4 regions of the Pedococcus sp. P1_H8 genome follow, and region 1 is predicted to be linked to each of the others. Evidence: riboswitches for the same ligand, from Rfam matches in the RefSeq annotation. Region 1 holds a riboswitch; each other region holds the start of a gene.

What was found. A riboswitch is a leader RNA that binds a small molecule or an ion and turns the genes downstream of it on or off. The one in region 1 is predicted to bind S-adenosylmethionine.
Region 2: linked by a shared signal. The riboswitch ahead of AC1DYG_RS10900 (aminotransferase class V-fold PLP-dependent enzyme) and the one ahead of AC1DYG_RS16775 (bifunctional o-acetylhomoserine/o-acetylserine sulfhydrylase) in region 1 are both predicted to bind S-adenosylmethionine.
Region 3: linked by a shared signal. The riboswitch ahead of metX (homoserine O-acetyltransferase MetX) and the one ahead of AC1DYG_RS16775 (bifunctional o-acetylhomoserine/o-acetylserine sulfhydrylase) in region 1 are both predicted to bind S-adenosylmethionine.
Region 4: linked by a shared signal. The riboswitch ahead of ssuE (NADPH-dependent FMN reductase) and the one ahead of AC1DYG_RS16775 (bifunctional o-acetylhomoserine/o-acetylserine sulfhydrylase) in region 1 are both predicted to bind S-adenosylmethionine.

Annotation. Positions count from the first base shown of each region.
Region 1 covers NZ_JBFUCP010000012.1:52,569-59,623, forward strand. The annotation lists gene AC1DYG_RS16745 (RNA polymerase sigma factor) at 1-906, shown strand, start outside; gene AC1DYG_RS16750 (hypothetical protein) at 958-1,323, shown strand; gene AC1DYG_RS16755 (hypothetical protein) at 1,316-1,723, shown strand; gene AC1DYG_RS16760 (nitroreductase family deazaflavin-dependent oxidoreductase) at 1,739-2,185, opposite strand; gene AC1DYG_RS16765 (hypothetical protein) at 2,291-2,581, shown strand; gene AC1DYG_RS16770 (hypothetical protein) at 2,578-3,831, shown strand; SAM riboswitch class IV at 3,921-4,035, shown strand; gene AC1DYG_RS16775 (bifunctional o-acetylhomoserine/o-acetylserine sulfhydrylase) at 4,194-5,513, shown strand; gene AC1DYG_RS16780 (hypothetical protein) at 5,607-5,810, shown strand; gene hrpA (ATP-dependent RNA helicase HrpA) at 5,842-7,055, shown strand, end outside.
Region 2 covers NZ_JBFUCP010000006.1:244,341-251,395, reverse strand. The annotation lists gene AC1DYG_RS10905 (FtsK/SpoIIIE family DNA translocase) at 1-1,930, opposite strand, end outside; SAM riboswitch class IV at 2,409-2,521, shown strand; gene AC1DYG_RS10900 (aminotransferase class V-fold PLP-dependent enzyme) at 2,565-3,974, shown strand; gene AC1DYG_RS10895 (ribonuclease J) at 4,118-5,803, opposite strand; gene dapA (4-hydroxy-tetrahydrodipicolinate synthase) at 5,800-6,690, opposite strand; gene AC1DYG_RS10885 (thymidylate synthase) at 6,897-7,055, shown strand, end outside.
Region 3 covers NZ_JBFUCP010000005.1:164,536-171,590, forward strand. The annotation lists gene AC1DYG_RS09590 (RNA polymerase sigma factor) at 61-1,692, opposite strand; gene AC1DYG_RS09595 (universal stress protein) at 1,953-2,354, opposite strand; gene metX (homoserine O-acetyltransferase MetX) at 2,462-3,598, opposite strand; SAM riboswitch class IV at 3,616-3,726, opposite strand; gene AC1DYG_RS09605 (DUF4192 domain-containing protein) at 3,817-4,905, opposite strand; gene AC1DYG_RS09610 (YkvA family protein) at 5,102-5,476, opposite strand; gene AC1DYG_RS09615 (EcsC family protein) at 5,642-6,358, opposite strand; gene AC1DYG_RS09620 (sulfurtransferase) at 6,443-7,055, shown strand, end outside.
Region 4 covers NZ_JBFUCP010000003.1:98,790-105,844, forward strand. The annotation lists gene AC1DYG_RS03955 (LLM class flavin-dependent oxidoreductase) at 1-1,367, opposite strand, end outside; gene AC1DYG_RS03960 (ABC transporter permease) at 1,415-2,308, opposite strand; gene AC1DYG_RS03965 (ABC transporter ATP-binding protein) at 2,308-3,153, opposite strand; gene AC1DYG_RS03970 (ABC transporter substrate-binding protein) at 3,150-4,205, opposite strand; gene ssuE (NADPH-dependent FMN reductase) at 4,205-4,780, opposite strand; SAM riboswitch class IV at 5,001-5,115, opposite strand; gene AC1DYG_RS03980 (NADP-dependent oxidoreductase) at 5,283-6,209, opposite strand; tRNA gene AC1DYG_RS03985 (tRNA-Phe) at 6,380-6,456, shown strand; gene AC1DYG_RS03990 (sensor histidine kinase) at 6,592-7,055, shown strand, end outside.

The sequences.
Region 1 (7,055 bases):
GCCGACGTCATCGGTGTGGACGAGGCGAACATCGCACGGGCCGAAACGCGGGCCCTGGAGCGGCTGGGCACCGATGTCGACCTGCTCACGTGGTCGTTGGCCGCCCCCGCCACGCCGGCGGAGCTCGCTGACGAACACATCGCGGTGAGTGCCTTCCGCAAGATCCCCTCCAGCGCACGCCGGTCGCCCGGGGTCAAGGTCATCGCCATCGGCCTCGGCTCCGCGGGCGCCGCGACCGCGTCGGCGGCCAGTCGGTCGCGGACCGCGATCCTCACCGCGACAGCCCTGTCCGTGTCGGCGATGTCGTTGGGCGGCCTCGGTGCAGCCGCCTACGTCGGAGTGCTGCCGGACCAGGTCCAGCAGGTCCTGCACGACGCTGTCGGGGCCCCCGCACCCGAGGCCCGCGGCAACGGTACGTCGCAGGACGGGAGCAACCCCGCGACGCGACCGACGGAGGGCGTCGGGCCCCATGCTGCCGGCAGCCCGGCGGCCGGTCTGTGCAGGGCGTGGGCCACGGACAAGGCCAAGGGCACGGCCCGAGACCAATCGGTCGCCTTCCGCAACCTGTCCGGCACAGCCGGTGGGGCAGAACGGGTGGAGGCGTACTGCGCCGGGGTGCTCGCCCCCAAGCCCACCAAGGGTGCACCGGCGCCGACCGCGCACGTCACTCCGACCGGCAAGCCCTCGCACCCGACGAAGCCGCCGACCACCCGGACGCCGGCTCCGGACTCGCAGGCCCCTGCGGCTCCCGACTCCAGCTCCACGAAGCCGGTGGCGCCGTCCGCGCAGGGCAAGTCCGCCAAGGCGGGCACCTCGGCCACCGACCCGAGTGACACGGGCACGACCAGCGAGAGCAAGGCGCCGAACCCGCGGTCGTCCGGCAAGGGCGGCAAGGCCGGCGGCTAGCCGTTCTGACCGGCGAACGACGACGTCGGGTGCTCGCGTAGGCTTCCCGCCGTGCTCTTCCCGCTGACCGTCGTCGTGCTCATGGCAGCGGTGTGCCTGATGGCCGTCGCCGCCTGGTATGCCGCGCGCAGCCGCCTCGTCGACGACCGCCTCCTGCTCGTGGCGGGGGTGACGGAGCTGGGCCTGCTCGTGCAGCTGGTGGTCTGCCTCGTCCGCCTCGGGCGGGTGCCCGGTGGCGGCGCCGAACAGGCGACGTTCGCGGCCTACGCGATCACCCTGCCCTTCGTGCCGCCGGCAGCACTGTTCCTGGCGCTGAAGGAGAAGACTCGCTGGGCCATGGGGGTCGTCGCCGTCGGTGCCTTCGGCGTCGCGGTCATGACCGCGCGCCTCCAACAGATCTGGAACCTCCGTGGCTGAGACCCCGTCAGTGCGTTCGACCCGATCGGGACCGGGCGTGGTCCTCGTCGCCGTGTACGGCCTGCTCGCCCTCGCGGCCACCGGTCGTTCGGTGCTGCAGATCTCCGAATACTTCTCGAGGGCACCGCTGGCCTATGTCCTGTCGGCGCTCGCGGCGGTCATCTACGTCGTGGCGACGGTCGCGCTGGCCCGCGGTGACCAGACCTCACGCCGGGTCGCGCTGGTGGCCATCAGCGTCGAGCTGGCGGGGGTGCTCGTCGTGGGCTTGGCGTCCTACCTGGCCACGGAAGCCTTCCCCGACAAGACGGTGTGGTCGCACTTCGGGTCCGGCTACGGCTTCGTGCCGCTGGTCCTGCCCGTGCTCGGGCTGCTCTGGCTGCGGCGCACGCGTCCCCGCTGAGAACTGGTCAGGGGGCTAGGCGCTGGGCTCGTCGATGGGCTCGAGGACGAAGACGGGGATCAGCCGGTCGGTCTTGACCTGGTAGTCGGCGTAGGGCGGGAACGCCTCCACACACCGCGGCCACCACTCCTCGCGCTCGGCGCCTTCGAGCTCACGGGCCCGCACCGTCCAGGTGCGCTCGTCGTCCTGCAGGTCAAGGACCGGGTTCTTCCGGAGGTTGGCGTACCACTTCGGGTGCTCGGGGGCGCCGCCCTTGCTCGCCACCGCGGCATACACACCGTCGTGCTCGACGCGCATCAACGGCACCTTCCGCACCTTGCCGGAGAGGCCGAGCATGGTCAGCATCACGACCGGTCGGCCCTGGATGTCGACCGCGCGGGTCGTCCCCGTGGTCTCGATCTTCTCGACCTGGCTGCGAACCCACGCGGTGGGACTGGCGACGTACTCACCCAGAATGGTCATGGTCCATCACAACACGAACCGGCAGATTCCGGGTGGGCGGGCCCAGCGCCCGGGCGGCTGTGGACAACCTCCGGAGACCTCGCGGGACCGACCTACCCTCGAATCATGACCCGGATCGAGGTGGACCCCGACGCCGTCCTGGCCCTGGCCGATGCCCTCAGGGAGGTGGCAGCGGACCTCCAGTGGCAGGCGCTGCGCGGCTCCGAGCAGACCTGGGCGTTGGGCCCCGGCGACAGCGCGGGGGCGCTCGCCTCCGTGCTCGGCGACTTCGAGCACCAACGCCAGTCACTCGGACGCGAGCTCGAGGACCTGGCCGCCGCGACCGCTCTCGCCGGGCGGTTGTACGCCGAGGTCGAGAGCGGGAGCGCAGCCGCCTTCCCGGGCGGTGGCGGATGACGATCCTGCGGCCGCTTCCCGGCGATCCCGGCACGGTGCGTGCGCTGGCCGACCGACTGGCAGGGCAGGGCGAGCTGCTGCTGGCCCTGGCGGGCACGCTGCGGGGCCTCGGCGACCCGAGCAGGGCCACCTGGTCGGGTCCCGGGGGTGCCGCCTTCGCCGCTCGATCTCGCACGGCGTCCTCGCTACTCGTCTCGGTCGGACGTCGCTACGCGGTCTCCGCGGTGGCCCTGCGTCCGCTCGGCGCGGCGCTGTCGCAGGCGCAGCACGACGCCTCCTGGGCGGTGACGACGCACGCGGAGGCTTGGCAGCTCGCCGTCACCCTCGGCAACCGGCGGGTGGCGGCGCAGGAGAGCGCCGACCTAGCGCAGCGCGTCGTCGCCGCAGACCTGCACCGCAAGGAGATCGAGCAGCTCGAGCTCGTCCAGCTCGCCGAACGCCGCCACGCGGCGGCCTGGGAGCGGTTCGCCGAGGCGGACCGCCGGTGCGCCACCGTGCTGCACCGGCTCGTCCAGGACGGGCTCGACGACTCACGGCTCTACGACTCCCTGACCGGACTGAGTCGCGCGGCCGGTGCCCTGGGGAGCGCGACGGGAGCCGTGGCCATGGCTCCCACGCCGCCGGCCAAGGCGCTGGGCGTGGTCGCCGAGGTCTGCGACGGCCTCGAGGTGACAGCAGACGTCCTGGTCAAGGTCGGCTACGGCGACGGGGACTGGGGCGACATCGCCCTGGGCGCCGCGACGTCGGCCACCGGCCCGGCGTCCGCGGTGCTCAAGCGGGGCGCGCTGGCGACGAACCCCGCGGCTCTCGTCGGCCGCACGAGGACAGCGCGACGCCTGCTGCGCCATGACACCGCCCAACGGCTCCGGCTCGCGACGGCCGAGGAGCTGCGTCGCGCCGGTCGAGCCGACCCCAAGCCCGGCGGCCGCATGTTCCGCGCCACCCGCTCACCGGGCTCGCCGACCGCGACGGCGCACTGGGCGGCCGAGCAGGTCAGGGAACGCGCACGAGTCCTGGTGCGCAACAAGTGGCTCGACGACCTCGCCCTGGTCACCGGTGACCCCGCCCGCTCACGGACGATGTTCGTGACCGGCCTTGCCGCCGAGGCGACCACGGCCGGTCTGGGGGCGGTCGGCACCGGGCGCGACCTGTACCTCCGGCATGAGACGGACGAGGCGATGCAGGCGCGCGACGCCTCCGCCGCGCGTGGCCCCGCCCCGGACCCCGACAACCGCCCCGGCGGCCGCTGACTCAGGCCGCCCGTGGCCACCAGGACGCTGCGTCCGCGATGAGAGATGGGTATGCCGCCCGCTCACCTCCGCGGCGTAGCCTCGGGCCAGGTCATGAGTGCCAGCGACATGCCCCGGCTCGCTGGCCGGCAACCCTCCTCCGCGGTGGGGTGCCCCGGGTGAAGACCTGGCGGGCGGCGCCGTTGCCGTCCGCAAGCGCGGGAGACCCACCACGTGTCCCGCACCGTTCCGGCGGTGGCGTCAGTGATCACAAGACCTTGGGGATGACGGACCTTCCCTTCACGGGCTCCTCGACCACCCACTCCGCCGGCGACGGGCCCCCGAGCCGCGTCACGCGGCATACGAGAGTGAAGGACACCGAGATGAGTTCCACCAACTGGTCGTTCGAGACCCGCCAGGTCCACGTCGGACAAGAGCCGGATTCCGCGACAGGCGCTCGCGCGCTGCCGATCTACCAGACGACGTCATACGTCTTCAAGGACACCGAGCACGCGGCAAACCTGTTTGCCCTCAAGGAGTTCGGCAACATCTACACGCGCATCATGAACCCGACCCAGGACGCCGTCGAGCAGCGCGTCGCGTCGCTCGAGGGCGGCGTCGGGGCGCTGCTCGTCGCCTCGGGCCAGGCTGCCGAGACCCTGGCCATCCTCAACATCGCCGAGGCGGGGGACCACGTCGTGGCGAGCCCGAGCCTGTACGGCGGCACCTTCAACCTGCTCAAGCACACCCTCCCCAAGTTCGGGATCGAGGTGGGCTTCGTCGAGGACCCGAACGACCTGGAGTCGTGGAGGGCAGCCGTCCGGCCCAACACCAAGCTGTTCTTCGGCGAGACCATCTCCAACCCGAAGTCGGAGGTGCTCGACATCGAGGGAGTCGCGGCCGTCGCCCACGAGGCCGGTGTGCCGCTCGTCGTGGACAACACGATCGCCACGCCCTACCTCATCCGCCCGCTGGAGTGGGGCGCCGACATCGTCCTGCACTCCGCCACCAAGTACCTCGGTGGTCACGGCACCTCGATCGCCGGGGTGATCGTCGACGGAGGGACGTTCGACTTCGGGGCCGACCCGGAGAAGTTCCCCAACTACAACACGCCCGAGGAGAGCTACCACGGGCTGGTGTTCGCGCGGGACCTCGGCGTGGGGAGTGCCCTCGGCGCCAACCTGGCGTTCATCCTCAAGGCGCGCGTCCAGCTGCTCCGCGACCTGGGGCCGGCGATCTCACCGTTCAACGCGTTCCTCATCGCCCAGGGCATCGAGACGCTGAGCCTGCGCATCGAGCGGCACCTGGAGAACACCCACAAGGTGGCCGCGTTCCTGCAGGCGCACGAGCAGGTCGAGCAGGTCGTCTGGGCGTCACTGCCCGACCACGAGTCCCACGAGAAGGCGACCAAGTACACGCCACGGGGCGCTGGGGCGGTGCTGGCGTTCGAGATCGCCGGGGGTGTCGAAGCGGGACGCCGGTTCGTCGAGTCACTGGTCCTGCACAGCCACGTCGCCAACATCGGTGACGTGCGTTCGCTCGCGATCCACCCGGCCTCCACGACTCACTCGCAGGGTCCGGACGGCGACCGTCTGAAGGCAGGGGTGACGCCCGGGCTGGTGCGCCTCGCCGTGGGCATCGAGCACATCGACGACATCCTCGCCGACCTCGAGCAGGGGTTCATCGCCGCCAAGAGCGCCTGAGGTGACTGGCCGAGCTGACTGGCTGACACCTGCGTCGGAGCGAACCCGTCGGATGCAGGTGTCAGTCGGCGGCCGCGGGAGGATACTGGGGCCATGGCTTCGCATCCGGGGCCCGTGACGCTTCACCTGCACGTCCACCCGGTCCACCTTCCGCACCAGGTCCCGCGGCTCGCCCTCGCCGTGGCCCTGACCCTCCTTGCCCTCATCCTGCTGCTGGTGACCGTCTCGGGTGGCGGGGCGATCCTAGCTCCCGACCAGCTGCCGAACCCGCGCAACCTGACCACGCTGGTGCGCTGAGCGGACCCAGGGGTGAGTCTGGCTCACCCGTATGATTTCGCCCGTGTCCTCCGAGCAGCGGTCCCGGTCTCGGCGGCCACGTCGACAGGGACATCGACAGGGGCCACCCCACCCCCTGCGGGTGCCGCCCCCCGTGCCGGAGCTCAAGTACCCCCCGGAGCTGCCGGTCGTCGCGCGCAAGGACGACATCGCTGCTGCGATCCGCGACCACCAGGTCGTCATCGTCGCGGGGGAGACGGGCTCGGGCAAGACGACCCAGCTGCCCAAGATCTGCCTCGAGGTGGGGCGCGGGCAGGCGGGACTGATCGGACACACCCAGCCGCGGCGCATCGCCGCGCGCTCGGTGGCCGAGCGCATCGCCGAGGAGCTCGAGGTCGAGCTCGGTGGCGCGATCGGCTACCAGGTGCGTTTCACCGACCAGAGCAGCGACACCACCCTCGTCAAGGTGATGACCGACGGCATCCTGCTCAACGAGATGCAACGAGACCGCCTGCTGCGCAAGTACGACACGATCATCATCGACGAGGCGCACGAACGGTCGCTGAACATCGACTTCATCCTCGGCTACCTCAAGCAGCTCCTCCCGAAGCGGCCCGACCTCAAGGTCGTCATCACCTCCGCGACGATCGACCCGCAGCGCTTCGCGGAACACTTCTGTGACCCGGTGTCGGGGGAGGCAGCGCCGATCATCGAGGTGTCAGGCCGCACCTACCCCGTCGAGGTCCGCTACCGCCCGCTCGTCGACCCGCAGCGGCCCGACGCAGAAGAGCGGGACCAGGTCACGGGCGTGTGTGAAGCCGTCGAGGAGCTGTGGACCGAGCGCGCTGCGGACGGGACCGGTCACGACATCCTCGTGTTCCTCTCGGGGGAGCGCGAGATCCGCGACACCGCCGACGCGCTCGAGAGCATGAAGCTGCCGCAGACGGAGGTGCTGCCGCTCTATGCCCGGCTCTCCGCCGCGGAGCAGCACAAGGTCTTCGGACGGGCCACCGGACGACGAATCGTGTTGGCCACGAACGTCGCCGAGACGTCGCTCACCGTGCCGGGCATCCGCTACGTCGTCGACGGCGGCACCGCACGCATCTCGCGGTACTCCCAGCGCACCAAGGTGCAGCGGCTGCCGATCGAGGGGATCTCGCAGGCGAGTGCGAACCAGCGCGCCGGTCGCTGCGGGCGCCTCGCGGACGGCATCTGCATCCGGCTCTACTCTGAGGAGGACTACGAGGCGCGGCCCGAGTTCACCGA
Region 2 (7,055 bases), on a different contig from region 1:
CGATCAGCTTCTCGGCACCGGGTTGGTCGAGCACGACCCGGCTGTCCGCCAACGAGGACGTCGCGAACGCCATCCGGGACGGCACGTTGGCCTTGATCAGACCGGTCACGACGTCGACCGACGGCCGCTGGGTGGCCAGCACCAGGTGGATGCCGGCCGCCCGCGCCAGCTGGGTGATCCGGACGATGGACTCCTCGACGTCACGGGGCGCGACCATCATCAGGTCGGCGAGCTCGTCGACGATGACGAGCAGGTAGGGGTAGGGGTGGATGACCCGCTCGGACCCTGCCAGCGGCTTGACCTTCCCCGCCTTGACCGCCTTGTTGAAGTCGTCGATGTGCTTGAACCCGAACTGCGCGAGGTCGTCGTACCTCGTGTCCATCTCGCGCACCACCCAGGCGAGTGCCTCGGCTGCCTTCTTGGGGTTCGTGATGATCGGCGTGATGAGGTGCGGGATCCCCTCGTATGCCGTGAGCTCCACCCGCTTGGGGTCCACCAGGACCATGCGCACCTCGTCGGGCGTGGCCCGCATCAGGATCGAGGTGATCATCGAGTTGACGAAGCTGGACTTGCCCGCACCGGTGGCGCCCGCGACGAGCAGGTGCGGCATCTTGGCGAGGTTGGCGATGACGTAGCCGCCCTCGACGTCCTTGCCGACCCCCATCACCATCGGGTGCTCGTTGCCCCGCGCGGCCTGGCTGCGAAGCACGTCGCCGAGGCTGACCTTCTCGCGGTCGGCGTTCGGGATCTCGATGCCGATCGCGGACTTGCCCGGGATCGGCGAGAGGATACGGACGTCGGCGGAGGCCACGGCATACGCGATGTTCTTGGAGAGGGCGGTGACCCGCTCGACCTTGGTGCCGCGGCCGAGCTCGACTTCGTAGCGGGTGACCGTCGGTCCGCGGCTGAAGCCGGTGACCTGGGCATCGATGTCGAACTGCTCGAGCACCTGGCTCAGCGACTCGACCACCCGGTCGTTGGCGGCGCTGCGGGTCTTGTGCGGTGAGCCGGGCTCGAGGATCGCGTTGTCGGGCAACGTGTAGGTGATGTCGCCGGCCAGGGCGAGCTGCTCGACGCGCTGCGGCAACGGGGTCGTCGGCGGCGCCTCGAGGGCGGCCTTGACCTCGATGGCCGGACCCTTGACGGGCGAGGTGGTTTCGGCGGTCGCCGAGGGGGCCAGCACGCCGGGCGAGGTCGGGCGCTTCTCGCCCGGGCGGAACCGCCGACCGTCGGGTGCCACGAGGGCGGCCTGCTCGAACGCCTCGTCCCCCTCGAGGGGACCCTCCGGGTCGATCACCCGGCGACGACGCTTGGGCTTGTCCTCGACCGCGTCGGTGAGCCCATCGGTGCCGGGGTCGACAGCCCCACGGTGCAGGAGGTGGTCGCGCAGCTCGGAGAGTCGGGTCGGGACCAGGTGCAGCGGCGTCGCGGTCATGACCAGGAGGCCGAAGAAGCCGAGCATCAACAGGATCGGCACGGTGCCGTAGACCGACACCGCCGCCTTCAGCGGGCTGGAGGCGAGGAAGCCGATGATGCCGCCGCCGTCGCGCATTCCGTCGGCGCCCTGCGGCGGAACGGGAACCCCGGCGGCGACGTGCGCCAGTCCGGAGGCAGCGAAGGCGAGTGCGCCGAGACCGACGCCGATACGTGAGTTGGCCGAGTCGTCCTGCGGTGCCCGCAGGAGACGGATGCCGAGGAAGAGCAGGGCGAGCGGCACGGCATACGCCACCCGCCCGAAGGTGCCCGCCACGATCGCGTGGATCACGTCGCCGATCGCACCCTCGAAGGCCCACCACTCGCGGGCCGCCACGACGATCGACAGGCCGATGAGGGCGAAGCCGATCCCGTCGCGGCGGTGCTCGGGCTCGAGCTCGCGAGCGCTGCTGCCCACTCTGCGCACGGCTCCCCCGGCAACGTGTGCCATGCCCATCCAGGTCCCTCGGACGGCGCGCAGGGGCAGGGGCAGTCCGCCCCCGCTGGTCTTGCCGCGGGCAGGGGACTTGCGGGGTGCGCTGCTCTTGCGGTTGGCGGGGCGTGTTGCGGTGCCCCGGCCCCCGGATGAGCGCGACCCTGCTGTTGATCGTGCTGGTGTGGACGGACGTGTCGCCATGATCCGCAGGCTACGCGAAGGTCACACCGGACACACGCGTCACACGCGTTCCACGGCCGGGCAATGTGTCCCTTCCGGCCTCGCCGACGACCAGGAATGGTCGTCGGCACAGGCGCGCACCCAGGGGGAAAAAAGGTCGCGCGGGGACGGCGGTGCCGACCCACCCCGCCAGACCGCTCGGCCAAGGCCGCCCGGCCGTTCCACGCCGCAGACCGCAGACCGCGGATCCATCTCAGATCGCGGGAACCCCGCCCGGGTGCTGGATCGCGCTGGGCACGTGCCGCTACCCTCGACGACAGGTCATGAGTGTCAGCGCGAAGCCCCGGCTTGCTGACCAGCAACCCTCCTCCGCGGTGGGGTGCTCCGGGTGACGACCGGGCCGACTGCACCCGCAGCCGGCAAGCGCGGACTCGGGAGCTCTCTCGGGTCCCACCCGGACCAGGAGCTGTACCCCATGTCGATCGCGAGCACCCCGCCACCCGCCTTTCGTCGGAGCGCGCCCCTGGCGCACGCCCGCACCCAGAGCCACCTGCGCCCCGTCCCCGACGCCGGTTCCCTGGGCGAGGTCGGCCCGCTGCCCGCAGTGGTGTCCGAGTCGCTGCTCGTGCCGACGGTGGACGGCGCCGTCGACTATGCCAACTTCGACCACGCCGCGTCGACGCCGGCGCTGGTGAGCGTCAAGAAGGCAGTCGACACCGCGCTGCGGACCTACTCCTCGGTCCACCGGGGCAACGGCTGGGCCTCCCGGGTGACCTCGGCGTGGTACGAGCAGGCGCGGGCCGAGGTGCGGGCGTTCGTCGGGGCACGTGAGGGCGACGAGGTCGTCTTCACCCGCAACAGCACCGACTCGTTCAACCTCCTGGCTCGCTGTCTGCCACGACACACGCAGGTCTTCGTCTTCGAGTCCGAGCACCACGCCGCACTGCTGCCCTGGCCGACGAACCGGACCCACCGGCTTCCGGTTCCCGGCAGCGTCAGCGACGCGAGGGCCCTTCTGCGCACCGCACTCCGCGACCACCCCGGCCGGCACCGCCTGGTCGTGCTGGCCGGTGCCTCCAACGTCACCGGGGAGATCTGGCCCGTCCGGGAGCTGGCCGCCATCGCCCGGCAGGCCGGTGCGAGGGTCGTCCTCGACGCCGCCCAGTACGCACCGCACCGCCCGGTCGACCTCGACGACCTCGGCGTCGACTACGCCGTGCTCTCCGGCCACAAGCTCTACGCACCGTTCGGCACGGGAGTCCTGGCGGGTCGGGTCGACTGGCTCGACGCTGCGGCGCCCTACCTCGCCGGCGGCGGCGCCACCAAGTCGGTGACCGAGCGCGGTGTCGTATGGCAGCAGGGGGCCGCCCGCCACGAGGGGGGCAGTCCCAACGTCATCGGCGCCATCGCCCTGGCGGCGGCGTGCCACGCCCTGCGCGCGCACTCCGACGCCGTCGAGGAGCACGAGCGCGCGCTGGGCGCACGCCTGCTGGAGGGCCTGTCCGCCATCGACGGTGTGCAGACCTACTCGCTCTTCAGTCCCGACCACGAGCGGGTCGCTGTGGCGACCTTCACCATCGACGGGGTGGACTCGTCCCTGGTGTCCGCGGCCCTGTCGGCCGAGCACGGCATCGGCGTCCGGGACGGCAAGTTCTGCGCGCACCTGTGCGTCGACGCCCTGCTCGACGACCCCTATGCCGTGGGCTCCACGACCGCCGTCCGGGCCAGCGTCGGGCTGGCCACGACCGCGGAGCACGTCGAGCGGTTGCTCTCGGCCGTGGCCGAGCTCGCCGAGCACGGGCCTCGCGCCGAGTACGTCAACGGTCCGCAGGGCTGGTTGCCCGTCGGCGACCCGCGGGCGCTCGACCTCGCCCGCCCCTGGTAGCCGACCCCGCGGCATACCCCGCCGTTGGCTGGCAGCTCACACCCCACCCGCCACCCCTTTATCGGGTTACCCGATAAAGGGGTGCTTCACCCGGGAACGGTTCTCGGGTGAAGCGCAACCTTGTTGGGTGAAGCCGGCGCAGGTCAGGCCTGGATGACGACCGGGATGATCATCGGGCGGCGGCGGATCTTGCCGCCGACCCAACCGCCGATCGCCCGGCGCATGACCTGCTCGAGCTGATGGGAGTCGGTGACACCGTTGCCGGTGGCCTCGGCGAGCGCCTGCTCGATCTTGGGCCGCACCTGGCTGAAGATCTCGTCGTCCTCGGCGAAGCCCCGGGCCTGGATCTCCGGCCCGGCGGCGATCTTGCCGGTGGCGGAGTCGATCACCACGATGACCGAGATGAACCCCTCGTCACGCAGGATCCGGCGGTCCTTGAGCAGCGCCTCGTCGAATTCACCCACCGAGGACCCGTCGACGTAGACGTAGCCGCAGGGCACCGCCCCGACGATCCGCGCGACACCGTCGACGAGGTCGACGACCACGCCGTCCTCGGCCAGCACGACCTGCTCGCGGGGGACACCGGTCTGGACCGCGAGCTCGGCGTTGGCCACGAGGTGGCGCCACTCGCCGTGCACCGGCATCACGTTGCGGGGCTTGACGATGTTGTAGCAGTAGAGCAGCTCGCCGGCGCTGGCGTGGCCGGACACGTGCACCTTGGCGTTGCCCTTGTGCACGACGTTGACACCGAGCCGCATGAGGCCGTTGATGATGCGGTAGACGGCGTTCTCGTTGCCGGGGATCAGGGACGAGGCCATGAGGACCGTGTCTCCCTCTCCCACATCGATGCGGTGGTCGCGGTTGGCCATCCTCGACAGCGCAGCCATCGGCTCGCCCTGCGACCCGGTGCAGATCAGGACGACCTGGTCGTCGGGGAAGTTGTCGAGCTTCTTGACGTCGACGAGCACGCCGTCGGGCACGTGGAGGTAGCCCAGCTCGGCGGCGATCCCCATGTTGCGCACCATCGAGCGGCCCACCATGGCGACCTTGCGCCCGGCCGACTCTGCGGCGTTGAGCACCTGCTGGACACGGTGCACGTGCGAGGAGAAGCAGGCGACGATGATCCGGCGCTGGGCGTCGCGGAACACCTTGTCGATCGCCGGGGCGATCTCGCGCTCCGGAGTGGTGAACCCGGGGACCTCGGCGTTGGTCGAGTCCGTCATGAACAGGTCGACGCCCTCCTCCCCCAGCCGGGCGAAGGCGCGCAGGTCGGTGAGCCGGTTGTCCAGCGGGAGCTGGTCCATCTTGAAGTCACCGGTGTGCAGGATCGTCCCGCCCGGCGTCCGCACGAAGACCGCGAGCGCGTCGGGGATCGAGTGGTTGACCGCCACGAACTCACAGTCGAAGACACCGAGCTTCTCGCGCATCCCCTCCTTGACACCGAGGGTGTAGGGCGTGATGCGGTGTTCCTTGAGCTTGGCCTCGATGAGCGCCAGCGTCAGCATCGACCCGACGACCGGGATGTCGCGCTTCAGCTTGAGCAGGTAGGGCACCGCGCCGATGTGGTCCTCGTGGCCGTGCGTGAGGACGATCGCCTGGATGTCGTCGAGCCGGTCCTCGAGGTACTCGAAGTCCGGGAGGATCAGGTCGACGCCGGGGTGGTGGTCCTCCGGGAACAGCACGCCACAGTCGATGATGAGCAGCTGGCCGGCGTGCTCGATGACGGCCATGTTGCGGCCGACCTCGCCGAGGCCGCCGAGGGCGATGATGCGGACGCCGTTGGCGGCAAGCGGCCGCGGGAGGTTGAGCTCGGGGTGGGGATGACTCACAAAAGTCCTGACTCGGTGAGACCGGCGCGCAGCTGCGCGACCTGGTCGGGGGTGGCTTCGACGAGGGGCAGGCGCACGGTCGCGGAGTCGATGACTCCGAGCTCGACCAGGGCGGCCTTGGCCATGATGGCTCCCTGCGTGATGTTCATGACGGCGTTGACGGCCGGGACCGCCTGCCGGTTCAGCTCCTGCGCGCGGGCGAGGTCGCCCTTGTCGACGGAGGCGACCATCTCGGCATAGATGTCGCCGGCGACGTGGCCGACGACCGACACCACGCCGATGGCGCCGTTCGTGAGGTGGGCGAGGTTGAGGGCGTCGTCACCGCTGAACCACAGCAGGTCGGTCTGCCGCATCACCTCGGTGGCGGCGAAGAGGTCGCCCTTGGCGTCCTTGACCGCCCGGATGCGAGGGTGCTGGGCCAGCCGCAGGTGGGTCTCGGTGTGGATCGGCACCCCGGTGCGCCCGGGGATGTCATAGACCATGACCGGCAGGTCGCTCGCGTCGGCGACCGCCTCGATGTGCCGGGCGATCCCCTCCTGCGGTGGCTTGTTGTAGTACGGCGTCACGACGAGCAGGGCGTGGGCCCCGGCCCGGGTCATCGCCTTGGCGAGCTCGACGGAGTGGGCGGTGTCGTTGCTGCCGGCCCCCGCCGTGATGGCGGCCCGGTCGCCGACCGCCTCGAGGACGGCCTTGAGCAGCTCGACCTTCTCGGCGTCGGTCGTGGTGGGCGACTCCCCGGTGGTGCCGCTGACGACCAGGCCGTCGTGGCCGTGGTCGACCAGGTGGGTGGCCACGCGCTGGGCGGCGTCCAGGTCCACGGATCCGTCGGGACGCATCGGGGTGACCATGGCCGTGACCACCCGGCCGAACGGAGACGTCGCACTCATACCGGCAGGTTATCGCCCCTGGGGCCAACGCTCGCGCCCCGCACACCCTGCGGTCGCCGGTTTTGGCGGGAACGCGCCGCCCCCTGGCGCCATCGGGCCCTCGGCCAAGCCCACCGCTGGGTATGCCGCGTGGCCGGCCACGCGGCATACCCAGCCGTGGTGGTTGGGTCCCGGCAGCTGTCACTGGCTCGGGTTACGCTGCGTCCGTGCAGCAGTATCTCGACCTCCTCGACCACGTCATGACCACCGGCACGGACAAGTCCGACCGCACCGGCACGGGCACCCGTTCGGTGTTCGGCTACCAGATGCGGTTCGACCTCTCCGAGGGCTTCCCGGTGCTCACGACCAAGAAGCTCCACCTCAAG
Region 3 (7,055 bases), on a different contig from region 1:
GCAGGTCCGGAGCCCACGGGCACCGGACCTGCGGTCAGGCGGAGATTGGCGCCGGCCTTGTCAGTCGAGGTAGTCGCGGAGCACCTGGCTGCGCGACGGGTGGCGCAGCTTGCTCATCGTCTTGGACTCGATCTGGCGGATCCGCTCGCGGGTCACGCCGTAGACCTTGCCGATCTCGTCGAGCGTCTTGGGCTGGCCGTCGGTGAGCCCGAAGCGCATCGAGACCACGCCGGCCTCGCGCTCGGACAAGGTGTCGAGCACCGAGTGGAGCTGCTCCTGCAGCAGCGTGAAGCTGACCGCGTCGGCGGGCACCACAGCTTCGGAGTCCTCGATGAGGTCACCGAACTCGCTGTCGCCGTCCTCACCCAGGGGGGTGTGCAGGGAGATCGGCTCGCGACCGTACTTCTGGACCTCGACGACCTTCTCGGGGGTCATGTCGAGCTCCTTGGCGAGCTCCTCCGGGGTGGGCTCGCGCCCGAGGTCCTGGAGCATCTGGCGCTGCACGCGGGCCAGCTTGTTGATGACCTCGACCATGTGCACCGGGATGCGGATGGTGCGGGCCTGGTCGGCCATCGCGCGGGTGATCGCCTGGCGGATCCACCACGTCGCGTAGGTCGAGAACTTGTAGCCCTTGGTGTAGTCGAACTTCTCGACCGCACGGATCAGGCCGAGGTTGCCCTCCTGGATCAGGTCGAGGAAGAGCATGCCGCGACCGGTGTAGCGCTTGGCCAGCGAGACCACGAGGCGCAGGTTGGCCTCGAGGAGGTGGTTCTTGGCCTTCTTGCCGTCCTGGGCGATCCACCACAGCTCACGCTTGAGCTTCATCTCGATCTTGTCGCCCGAGTTGAGCCGCTCCTCGGCGAACAGGCCGGCCTCGATGCGCTTGGCGAGCTCGACCTCCTGCTCGGCGTTGAGCAGCGCGACCTTGCCGATCTGCTTGAGGTAGTCCTTGACCGGGTCTGCGGTGGCACCCGCGGTGACGACCTGCTGGACGGGTGCGTCGTCCTCGTCGTCGTCGCGCAGGACGAAGCCGGAGCCCTCGTCCTCGTCGTCCTTCTTCTCGTCCTCGGTGTCGTCCTCGACGACGACGTCCTCGAGCTCGCCCTCGACCACCTCGGTGGGCTCGGCAGGCACCGGCTCGTCGCCGTCGACGGCGGCGTCGCCGTCTGCTGCAGCCTTGCCCGTGGCCGCGGTCTTGGCGGCCGACTTCGAGGTCGCTGCCTTCTTCGTGGCCGGGGCTGCCTCACCCGCGGCCGCGGAGGCGGCCTTCTTCGTCGTGGTCGCCTTGGCGGGCGCAGTCTTGGCGGCCGCGGCCTTGCCGGCAGCAGCCTTGACGGGGGTGGTCTCGGCCTTCGGCGCCGCAGTCTTGGCAGCCGACTTGGCGGCAGGTGCGGCAGTCTTGGCGGCCGCCTTCTTGGCCGGCGCCGTGGCCGTCTTCTTGCGGGTGCTGGTCGCAGCCACCGCGCGGGAGGCGGTCGCCGAGTCGAGGGTCACGTGGATGCCCTGCTCGTCCAGGGAACGCAGCACAGCCTTCATCCGCTTGGGTGCGATCTCGGCCCCCTCCAGCGCATCACGCAACTGACCGCTGTCGACCGAGCCGTTGGTGCGGCCCTGCTTGAGCAGCTTCTGCAGCGCGGGGTGGGAGAACTCGGGGGGAAGAGACGGTGCGGGGCTCGCAGCCTTCTTGGACACAGGCGACACGGACTACCTTTCGTCGCGGACTCGCGGCACGGCGCACGTCATCACAGCCATGCTTGAGGGGATGTCTGTGACAACAACAGCGGGAGTGGAAGTATTGCCGAGATCGGCTGGGCTGGACCCTGACGAGATCTCGTTGATGACATTGTAAAACGAGTTGCCCGCAGATCCCGCATCGGCACACTCCGGACACCTGCTCGATCCGCAGCTGGATGCCCATGGAACGCCTGCAGGGCAGGTGCAGACCGGTCGCCTCAGGCGTCGGCCTTGACGGCCAGGACGGGGCACGACGCGTCGAGCAGGATGCGCTGGGCGTTCGAGCCCAGGATGAGCTTGCCCACGGGAGTGCGACGACGCAGGCCGATGACGATGAACTCGGCGTGCTCCTCCTCGGCCACGGCGATCAGGTCCTCGGCCGGCTCGTTGCCTCGGACAAGCTGACGCACCTCGTGCTCCAGGCCCTCCTCGTCGAGCTCGCCCTGGATGCGGGAGAGGTCCGCCTCGAAACGGTTCGCCTCGTCACCGTCGAAGTCTCGGCCACCGCGCTGGGAGTTGATGACGATCAGCTTGGACTTGCGCAGCAGCGCCTCGTCCGCGGCCCGGCGCAGAGCGGCGCGCCCTTCCTTCGTCGGTACATATCCCACAACGATGGACACAGGGGACCTCCTACGTTCAGTTGACCGAGTAGCGGTGTTGACCCGGGTGGACCGGGGCACACCAGGCGACGGCAGCCGCTGGGGCGACCGTACCGGAAATCGCCCGGTCAGGCAGGGCCACCGAGCACTCGGGACACGATCTGACCGACCTGCTCGATCTCGATGAGGAACCCGTCGTGACCGTAGTCGGAGTGCACGGTGTGCAGCTGTGCCGCCGGGACCGCGTCCGCGATCTCCGTGGACAGCCGCGGCGGGTAGAGCCGGTCCGAGTCGACGGCGACCACTGCCACCTGCGCGGTGATCCTGGCGAGTGCCTGCGCGACTCCCCCACGTCCCCGCCCGACGTCGTGGGAGTTCATCGCCTCGGTGAGGACGACGTAGGAGTTGGCGTCGAATCGTCCGGCCAGCTTGCCCGCGTGGTGGTCGAGGTAGGACTCGACGGCATAGCGACCATTGCCGCCCAGCGGGTCCTCCGCCGCTTGCGGCTCGCGACCGAACCGCTCGTGCAGCTCGAGCTCGCTGCGGTAGGTGACGTGCGCGATCCGCCGCGCGATCCCCAGCCCCGTCTCGGGTCCGGCGCCGCGCTCGTAGTAGTCGCCACCGTGGAAGTCGCTGTCCGCGCGGATCGCGAGCAGCTGCGCCTGGCACCAGCCGATCTGCTCCGCAGTGGCGTAGGCCGTGCTGGCCAGCACGATGGCCGTGGCGACGCGCTCTGGATGGGTCACCGCCCATTCGAGGACACGCATGCCCCCCATGGAGCCGCCCAGGACGGCGTGCCAACGGTGGATGCCCAGGACGTCCGCGAGCAGGGCCTCGGTCTGCACCTGGTCACGCACGGTGACGAAGGGGAAGCGGCTGCCCCACGGTGCACCGTCGATGGCCGGCGAGGACGGGCCGGTGCTCCCTTGGCAGCCGCCCAGGACGTTGGCGGCCACGACGAAGTGGCGATCGGTGTCGAGGGGCCGGCCGGGCCCGATCAGCCCGTCCCACCAGCCCGGCGTCGGATGACCCGGACCCGTCGGGCCCTCGACATGGCTGTCACCGGTGAGGGCGTGCTCGACGAGGATGGCGTTGTCCCGAGCGGCGTTGAGCTCACCCCAGGTCTCGTAGGCGACCCGCACCGCGGGAAGGACACCGCCGCGCTCGAGCTCCACCGCGCCGAGGTCGACGAACTGGCGTCGGCCGGCGGGGTCACCCTCGCGCCAGGCCCCTGACGTCGCTCGTGGTGGGGAGGTCGTGGTCATCGGAACTACTCCTGTGGCGCTCGCGCTTGCCGCCCAGGTCAGGGTCGGCCGGGTCCTCACCCGGGGCACCCCACCGCGAGGAGGGTTGCCGCCCAGCAAGCCGGGGCTTGGTGCTGGGACTCATGACCTGTCGACCATCATACGAGGAGGCCGTCGGCGCGTCCCCGGCGTCCGCACGATGGACGCGCAGTAGGGCGGGTCGTGGCTCGACGCCCGGGTCAGCGGGACCGCGCCTCCGTCGCAGGTTGCTGCTTCTGGCTTCCGGGACGCACTCCGAGGTCGAGCATGCGTTCGAGCAGCAGCGCCAGGCGGTACTCGGGGTGCGTGCGGAGCGCTCGGTCCACGCACGTCCGGGCCAGCGCTCCGTCCCCCTGCCACCAGGCACAGTTGGCGAGCACCGTGAGCACTGGGGCCGCGTGCTCGTCGGGCACGCACCTGACAAGGGACTGCAACCTGGCGAGCAGCCGGCGACCGGCGACGGCGGGCGAGGCTCCCGCAGACCCGCTGTGCCAGGTGGGAGCCGGCAGGCTGCAGCGCAGCGCGTCCACGAGGTCCGGCGTCAGGGAGTCCAGGGGCAGCGAACCCGGGCACAACCAGGCCACCAGTCCGTCGCGCAGCGCGAGGTCCTCCATGCTGCGCACGAGTAGGGAGACCCCGGCCGGACCGAGCTCCTCGACGTCGGGGGCGCCATCGGTCACGTCGCAGACCACGGACCAGCGCGACAGCGCTTCGAGCCGGAAGGCGGCCGCGGACCGTCCCGGGTCGGACGACACGACACCCGCCAGTTCCGCTGCCACCTCCTCCACGAGGGCTGGATCTGCGGCAACGAGGTCGGCAATCGCCGACCGACCCGTGAGCGGCGCGATCTCGAGCCCGACGTACTCGGCGACGGCGGGGGTGTCGGCGGCCGCCGGAACGGGTGCGCCGTCGCTCGGACAGCAACCGTCGGCGCAGTCGATGGCGAACCAGCGTCCGTCACGAACGACGAGTCGGTCAAGCACCTGGAGGTCGGCCTCGGTCGCCAGCCGACGCACCGCGTCGAGCGCGAGCCGGCTCGAGCCAGCCGCCGTCTCGTAGCCGACGAGCATGACCGCATCTGGCCGGTCCGCCAGCAGGGGTGCCACCAGGACGCTGCCGACTTGTTCGGCGTCCTGCGGTGGTGGCAGGTCGATCCGCTCGATCAGCCCGACGCTGCGACCGTGCAGGGCGATCAGCACGATCGAGTCCTGCGGGTGGTAACCAAGCTGGTACGGGAGGACGGCGACGACGTCCGCCGGCCCTCGCAGTCTGATCTGGCTCTGGCTCATGGGCCAACGGTGGCGGCCTCCAGGCCAGCCCGTGAGCGCTGGCAGGCAGCGCTGTGGACGAGGCCGTCCGGAGCGGGCGAGGTGTGCCCAGCGGGCACCGCCACGGCGCCACGACGGCGTCCACACACCCGAAATACCGCACCGCCCACACCCCCCGAAACGCCCCGACCGCGCGGATCAGGACGTCGTGCTGGCGTCAGCGGACGACGTCGCCCTCCACGGTCTCGTGCGCGCTCCTCGCCGGCGTGGTGCGCTCCCAGGCGAGGAACGACTCGGTCTCGTTGACGACGGTTGCCGCGATCCACGACACCACCACCGCGTCGTCGGCGAGACCGAAGACGGACAGGGCCAGCTCGGGGATCAGGTCGATGGGCGACACGACATAGGCCACCGCCCCGAGAACCATCAGGAGCCGGCCGCGGGTGGTCCCGGCATACTCACCGCGAAAAGTGGCCCGAAACAGTCGGGGCAGGCTCATCAGTCGCTCGCCGAGGGCGGGCGATCCCGGACGGGTTGCGGTCCGCACCGCGGTGGCGATGGTGCGCAGGGCACCGAAGCGGGTCATGGCCATGGTCAGACTCCCGTTGTTCGAGGGCGCAGGTTGTTCGAGGGCGCAGGCTCCCGGACGCCACAATGGCCCGGACACGGTTCAAACGACCTGGGCGCCCCGGTGATTCCCGACACCGTCCCAGCGTGCCTGCGCGAGGACGCCCACGCCACTCCGAGACCATCCCCCTCAGAGGCCGGTGGCCCTGGGGGGGAACTCGTGGCGCGCGTGGTCGGCGATCTTCTTCAGCAGGTAGCTGTCGAGACCGGCCCCGACGACACCGCCGATGACGGGCACGCCCTTGCCGAACCGGCTGAGCGTCTTCTTCCCCGCGGTGGACAGCAGCCGGAATCCGACCGCCTTGTTGACCACCATCAACGCCGGCCCGGGCAGCCGCTGGGCCGCGAGGTTGGCGAGCCGGCCGGTCGAGGCAACGCCCGCCTTCTTCAGCAGGTCGTCCGCGTCGGCCCCCACGAGGGTGAGCAGCACCGCCGAGCGGATCTCTGGCCGCTTGATGTCGTAGCCCCGCAGGGACGCGATCGAGGCGACCATCCGGGTCGCCACGATGTAGAACTCGACGACGTTGGCCGGGAGCGCCACCGGCAGCGTGACGAAACCACCGAGCCCGGTGACGAACCCACCGGCGGCAGCCAGCCTGAGGTGACCTCGGACGACGGCGTCGACGGCCTCGTCCGCACCAGGCTTCTCGGCCCGCCGGACGTCCGCGACCTTCTGCGCCGAGTCGAACGGACCCTTGCCGTCGATGCCCACGTCGAGCAGGCTCTCGATCAGGCCGGTCACGGCGCCGGAGAACATGCCCGAGTCCTCGCGAGGGGCCTTCGCCTGTTCGAGCGCCGAGGTCGGTTTGGCCTCTGCCTCGTCCTTGCCCATTCCGAGAAAGCCCACGTCAGCACCCCTCCGGGTTTCGTTTCGGTCGGTCGCGGCCATCCTGCCATGGGCCCGGGTGACCAGCGGGATTAGCCTTGGGACATGGCCGACTCCGCTGGTTCCCCCTCCGTCAGCTCCACCCGCTACGCCCACCCCGAGCGACTGGTCAGCACTCAGTGGCTGGCCGACCAGATCGAGGCCGGAGCCGTCGGCGGACCCGACGGCATCGTGGTCCTGGAGTCCGACGAGGACGTGCTGCTCTACGACACCGGCCACATCCCGGGGTCGCTGAAGCTCGACTGGCACCAGGACCTGAACGACCCGGTGGTTCGCGACTACGTCCGCCCCGAACAGTTCGCGGCAGTCATGTCGGCCCGCGGTGTCGGCCGAGACACCACGGTCGTGATCTACGGAGACAAGAACAACTGGTGGGCCGCCTACGCGCTGTGGGTGATGAGCCTGTTCGGCCACGACGACGTCAGGCTGCTCGACGGCGGCCGAGCCAAGTGGGCGGCCGAGGGACGCGAGCTGACCCGCGAGGTGTCGGCCGTGGAGACGCTGATCGGCGACGCGGCATACCCAGTGGTGGAACGGGATGACGCGCCGATCCGGGCGTTCAAGGAGGACGTGCTGGCCCACCTCGGTGGGCCGCTGGTTGATGTGCGCTCCCCCGGCGAGTTCAGCGGCGAGCTGCTGCACATGCCGGACTACCCCC
Region 4 (7,055 bases), on a different contig from region 1:
GCGTGCTCCTTCGTGGTGAGGTCCTGCTGGATGGGCTCGGTGTTGGGGTTGCCGGGCCGAGGCAGGCCGTAGTGGTCGCGCAGCGTGCTGCCCGTGTACTCGGTGCGGAACAGACCCCGGCGCTGGAGCTCGGGGACCACGAGGTCGACGAAGTCGTCCAGACCGCCGGGCAGGGTCGGCGGCATGACGTTGAACCCGTCGGCCGCCCCGTGCTCGAACCACTCCTGGATCTGGTCGGCGACCTGCACGGCCGTCCCGGCGAACACCCGGTGGCCACGACCGCCGGCCAACCGCTCGATGAGCTGGCGGACCGTCAAGCCTTCGCGCTCGGAGAGGTCGAGGACCAGTTGCTTGCGGCTCTGGTTGCCTTCCGTGCCCACTGCCACCGGCGGCAGCGGTCCGTCGAGGTCCGCCTCGGTCAGCTCGTGGTCGAGCATGGTCGAGAGCTGCGCCAAGCCGTATGCCGGGTTGATCAGGGCGTTGAGCTCCGCTTCCTTCGCCTTGGCCTCCTCCTCGGTGCGCCCGATGACGGGGCTGATGCCGGGGAGGATGAGCAGGTCTTCCGGGCGCCGACCGTGGGAGGCGAGGCGGCCCTTGAGGTCGGCGTAGAAGTCCTGCGCCTCCTGCAGCGTCTGCTGGGCGGTGAAGACCGCTTCGGCGAAGCGGGCGGCGTACTCCTTGCCGGACTCGCTCGACCCCGCCTGCACCAGCAGCGGGTAGCCCTGCACCGGCCGGCGGATGTTCAGCGGGCCGCGCACCTCGAAGTGCGCCCCCTTGTGGTCGACCGGGGCGATGAGGTCGGTATCGGCGTAGATGCCCGATGCCTTGTCGGCAATGACCGCTTCGTCGTCGAAGGAGTCCCAGAGCGCCTTGGCCAGCTGCACGAACTCGGTGGCCCGGGCATACCTCGCCTCGTGGTCGGGACGACCCTCCAACCCGAAGTTCCGGGCCTCGTCCTGGCCGGCGCTGGTGACGATGTTCCACCCTGCCCGCCCACCGCTGAGGTGGTCGAGGGAGGCGAACGCGCGAGCCAGCGTGTAGGGGTGGTTGTAGGTCGTCGAGGCCGTGGCGATGAGCCCGACGTGGGTCGTCGACGCGGCCAGCGCCGAGAGCAGCGTGAGCGGCTCGAACGCGCTGTGCGTGTTGTGCTTCACGTTGCCGTGCAGCGCCACCCCGTCGGCGAAGAAGACCGAGTCCAGCCGGCCGCGCTCGGCCGTCCGGGCGATGTCGACGTAGTGCTGCAGGGTCAGGGCCCGAGCCGGCTCGACCTCGGGATGGCGCCAGGCTGCCTCATGGTGTCCCGTGGACATGATGAAGGCGTTGAGATGGAGTTCTCTGGGCGGTGACGAATGGGAAATGGCAGACATGGACGTTGTTTCCTTTCAGCGAAAGTCGTGGGGTGGCTGGCGACCGGTCAGCGGGCCGCGGCGGCGACCCGCCAGCGCGAGAAGTGCCGCTCCAGTCGCACGAGGATGGTGTTCACGAGGAGCCCGAACAGCGAGACGGTGAGGATGCCGGCATACATGTCGGGGATCTGGAAGCTGCTCTGGGCGTTGACGATGAGATAGCCCAGCCCGGCCTTGGCGCCGACCATCTCGGCGGCGATGAGGACCAGGATCGAGGCCGTGCCTGCCATCCGGACGCCCGTGAAGATGGTGGGCACCGCGGAGGGCAGGACGACCTTCTGGAAGAGCCTCAGGCTGCCCAGGCCGAGCGATCGGGCGGCCCTGACGAGGAGGGGGTCGACAGTTCGCACCCCGGCAATCGTGTTGAGCAGCACCGGGAAGAAGCTCGCGTAGGCGACGATCGAGATCTTGCTCGTCTCCCCGATCCCCAGCAGCAGGACGAAGACCGGGAGCAGCGCGAGGGCAGCGGTGTTGCGGAAGGCCTCGAGCAGCGGGGTGAGGAACTCGCGCAGGCCGTCGTACCACGCGACCACGAGCCCCAGCCCGATGCCCGCGACCACCGCGAAGCTGAACCCGATCACCGACCGGGTCAGGCTCGCTGCCACGTGCTGCTGGAGCTGGCCGCTCTGGACCAGTCCCCACCATGCCTGGAGCACCTCGTGCAGGGGTGGGAGGAACACCTTGCGCGCCGGGTCGAGCAGGTACTGCGTGCCGTACTCCCAAAGCAGCAGGAACAGCACCACGGCGGCCGAGCGACGGACCAGCCGGCCCACGCCGCGGGCCAGGCCGTGACCTCGCGTATGCCGCGTGGCCACCTGCTGGGCGACGCTCGCCCGGGGTGCGGGGTCGAGGTTCGTCGGCGCGGTCAGGTCGCGAGCCGGGTCGAGGGTTGCGGTGCTCATCAGGCTGCCTTCTCTGTGCCGTCGGGCTGGATCTTGAGGTGACCGGCGTCCTGGGCACGGCGCACCTCGTCGTGCAGGAGGGTCCAGACCTCGTGCCGGTAGTGCACGAAGCTGGGGTCGGAGCGCAGGTCAGTTGTGGACTGGCGGTCACCGAGGTCGACGTCGACGAGGGCCTTGAGGCGCCCGGGGCGCGAGCTCAGGACGGCCACGCGCTGGCCGAGGTAGACCGCCTCCTCGATGCCGTGGGTGATGAACACGACGGTCGTGGCGGTGGCCCGCCAGATCCGCAACAGCTCGTCCTGGAGCTGCTCGCGGGTCTGCGCGTCCAGCGCAGCGAACGGCTCGTCCATGAGCAAGATCCCCGGTTGGTAGGCCAGGCTCCGGGCGATCGCGACCCGCTGCTTCATCCCACCGGAGAGCCCGTGCGGATAGCGGTCCTCGAATCCCTCGAGCCCGACGAGGGCCAGGTTGTCGCGGGCACGCTCGGTGCGCTCCCGACGACTCAGTCCCTGCTGCTCGAGGCCGAAGGTCACGTTGGCGAGGGTGGTGCGCCACGGGAACAGCGCGTACTGCTGGAAGACGATGCCCCGGTCGAGACCGGGACCGGTCACCTCGGCACCGTCCACGAGGACGCTGCCGCTCGTGGGTCGGCTCAGCCCGCCGAGCAGGTCGAGCAAGGTGGTCTTGCCCGACCCGCTCGGCCCGACCAGCGTGAGGAACTCACCGCGTGGCACCTCGAGCGACACGTCGTCCAGGGCAACGAGCGTGCGGGCCTGCGGTTGGTCCCTCGTCGGGCGGAGCGCGAACTCCTTGGTCACGCCACGCAGCTCGATGTGGGTGCTCATGAGGACGCCTTCGACGCGATCCCGTTGTACTCGTTGGTGTAGAGGTCACCGGGCTTGAGCGCGCCCTGCTCGATGACTCCGCTGTCGACGAGCCACGGCTCCCAGCGGGTGAAGTCCTCGTCGCTGATCACGCCGCCCTTGCTGGCGACGCCCACGCTCTTCCAGAACTTGAGGTTGTCGGTCTTCTCGTTGCGACCTCGCTTCTCGATGATCGTGGTGAACCGCGCGATGACCGTCTCGCGAGGGCTCGTGCGCTCCCACTCGATCGCCTTGGCGACCCCGGTGACGAACTCCTTCGCCGCCGCGGGGTGCTGGGCGATGAAGTCCTCGCGCAGGACGTACTGCCCACCGTTGAAGGCCCCGAACAGCTCGTAGTCGCTGAACAGCGACCGCAGGCCTCCCGTGGCGATGGCGTGGTCCTGCAGGACCCCGGACAGGGTGCCCACGTCGACCTGCCCACGGCGCACGGCCAGCTCGGTGTCGTTGGGGGGAAGCGGGACGAGCTGCACCTGCTTGATCTGGGCCGGCGTGAGCCCGTTCTTCTTCAGGTAGGTGTCGATCACCGCCTCGGCGTGCGCCCCCAGGGTGTTGACGGCGATCTTCTTCCCGATGAGGTCGTGCGGGGTCCGGATCGGGCTGTCGTTCTTGACGTAGAACCCGTTGAACGACTTGGCGTCCTCGCCGTAGTAGTTGACCACGGCCTTGACGGGAGCCCCTGCGGTGATCAGCTTGACCACGGCGCCGGAGAACGCGCCGCCGAAGTCGGTCTGCCCCGTGGCCGCGGACTGGATGTCCTGGGGACCGCTGGTGGTGTTGCCGACCCAGTTGAGCTTGAGGGTGGGGAAGTAGCCCAGGTCGGAGGCGAGTTCAGGCAGCGACACCGAGTTGGCCCACCCCTGGTAGCGAATGGTCACCGGCCCCTTGTCCTTGGCTGAGCTGCTGGCCTCGCTCGACGGGAGCGAGCAGCCGGACGCCAGGACGAGTGGGAGCGCTGCGGCCAGCGAGGCGACCAGGGCCCGGCTCGCGGTGAAGGAGCGACGAATCGTGCGCATCAGGCCACCGCCTCACGGAGCCCGGCGCCCGCGGTGACCAGGGAGCGGCCCGCCACCGTGTCGAGGAAGACGGTCGTGACCTCCTGCAGCGGCCGCCGGGCAGCCTCGTCGAGGAGTGCCTCACCCCCGTCGACGAGCCTCACGTGGTCGGCCAGGACGAACCAGCCCGGGGTGATGCTGCTCGGGGACAGGCTCGCCAGGACGGGCCGGAGGGCGTAGTCGACGACCAGCACGTGCGCGGACGTGCCGCCGGTGGCCACGGGCAGGACGACCTTGCCGCGCAGCGCGAACTGCGGCAGCAGGTCGAGGAACGTCTTGAGCAGGCCGCCGTAGGCCGCCTTGTAGACCGGGGTGGAGACGACGACCGCGTCCGCCGCCTCGAGGGCAGCCACGGCGCGGGCCACCTCGGGGTCGTGGGCGTCGCCACGCAGGAGTGGGCCGGCGGGTAGGTCCCGCAGCACGATCGGGACGACGACGTGGCCGGCGCGTTGGAGCTGTCTGGCGATGTCGGAGAGGACGGCGTCGGTCTTGGAGGAGAGGGAGGGACTGCTGGAGATCGTGGCAATGACAGCCATGGGTGGATCCTTTCGGGCAAGAGGCATCGCCGGTCCCGCGCCGAGGCGCAGAACCGTTGCAGGAGAATGGGTTTCGAGGAGGAGCGTCAGTGTTGACAGAGCGCGCTGGAAACCCTGAGCAGGTCGATGTGCCTGCGCAGGACGGGTCGGCAGGAGCGAGCGGCTGCCTGCCTGGATCCGTTGTCCTTCATGGGTTTCCGTCCTCGGATGAGGCTCGAGAGCCTCGCGCTTGCGACAGTCGCTCGACTGCCGCCAGGTCTTCACCCGGAGCACCCCACCGCGAGTGGGAGGGTTGCCGTCCAGTGAGCCGGGGCTTGTCACTGGAACTCATGACCTGCGTCGAAGGTAGCGGTTCCTTCATTACCTATCAAATAAGTAGGATATGCCTCTCGCATGCTGGGACGACGAAGGGCGCCCACGCACGGAATCCGTTGCGCGGGCGCTCTTTTCGAGCAGTTGTGTGCCTGAGGCGGAGTCAGAGCTCAACCTCAGGCACACAACCTCAATCGGTGCTGACCTCGATGGCGATCTTGCCGCGGACGTGCCCGGTCTGGCTGAGCTCGAACGCCTTCGCCGCATCCGCGAGCGCGAACACCTCGGCCACCGGGACGGTCAGCCTCCCGGCGTCGGCCAGGTCACCCAGCGCCGTCAGGTCCTCCGCGTCGGGTCGCACCCAGGCCGCCAGCCCACCCGCCGCGGCGACGGTGCCGTCGGCAATCGACCCGTGCCGGCCACCGTCGGCGAGGACCGCCTGCGTCACGTCCAGGACGCCGCCCACGAAGTCGGCCACGACGTCCACGCCGTCGGGCGAGAGATCACGCACGCGCTCGGCCAGCCCAGCGCCATACGTCACGGGCTCGGCACCCAGCCCGCGCAGGAACTCGTGGTTGCCCTCGGAGGCGGTGCCGATCACGCGCGCGCCGAGGGCGCGGGCGATCTGGACGGCGAAGAGGCCGACGCCACCGGCGGCGGCGTGCACGAGGACGGTCTCGCCGTCCTTGATCCCCAGCCGAGCCAGCAGCTGGTATGCCGTGAGGCCGGCGAGCGGGAGGCCCGCCGCCTGGTGCCAGTCGAGCGACTTCGGCTTGCGCGCGACGGTGCGAACCGGCGCGGTGACGAGCTCGGCGAAGGTGCCGCCCTGCACCCAGTCCTTGCGGGCGTAGGCGATCACGTGGTCGCCGACGGCCCACTCGGGGGTGTCTGGGCCGACCGCCTCGACGACTCCGGAGACGTCCCAGCCGGGGATCGCGGGGAACTCCACGACCATGAGGCCGTCGAGGTAGCCCTTGAGGACCTTCCAGTCGACGGGGTTCACGGCCGCGCTGCGGACGCGGATCAGCACCTCACCCGGGCCGACCTTGGGGTCGGGGAGGTCGGAGAGCTGGAGGATGTCGGGGTCGCCGTACTCGGCGAAGGTGATTGCCTTCATGGGGGACGCAACTTGGTTGCACACGCGGCTATTCCGCGATTGCAGCCGGTTGTGAGCGGGCAGCACGGATCGGCTATGATCCTGCAGTCGCGACGGTCCCCCGGGCTTCGGCACGAGACCGCCGCGATCGCATGTTCGGGATCGCAGTGGCACCACACACCTGCACCCACGGCCAGGTAGCTCAGTTGGTACGAGCGTCCGACTGAAAATCGGAAGGTCGGCGGTTCGACCCCGCCCCTGGCCACCACGAGAGCCGCAGGTCAGCACCACGCTGACCGGGGGGGTTTATGTGTGGGGAGAAAAGGGGGTGGCGGAGGGCACGTTGCGATTAGCCTGCACCGGTGCTGGGGAGCCGCAACAATCGGTCGGAGGTGAGCAGTCGATGGTCTTGACCTCGACCGGAGTGCAGGCGTTGCGGCGCCTGTCTGAGCTGATGAACCGCGCCAGTGGTCAGGAGAGCCTGCAGGACGTGCTCGACCTGATCGTCGAGGGCGCAGCGGACGTGGTCGGCTTTCGGGTGGCCGCGATCAGCCTCGTCCAGCCGGACGGGGACCTCGAGGTCGTTGCCGTCGCCGGCGACGCCGGAGCCCGTCGCGAGCTGATGGGGCGACGCACCCCGCGCGGCCTGGTCGAGGCCGAGTTCGAGATCGCGGAGCAGTGGGGCACGCTGCGTTTCGTCCCGGCGGACCGGTTGCCGCCGACCTCGCAGCCCGGCTGGGTGGCAGAGGGGTGGGAGGTCTCCGCGATTGGAGAACCCGACTCCTGGGACCCCCTCGACACGTTGCTGGCGCCCTTCTACGACGTCGCCGGCACGTGGCTGGGCATGATCACCGTCGACCTTCCACT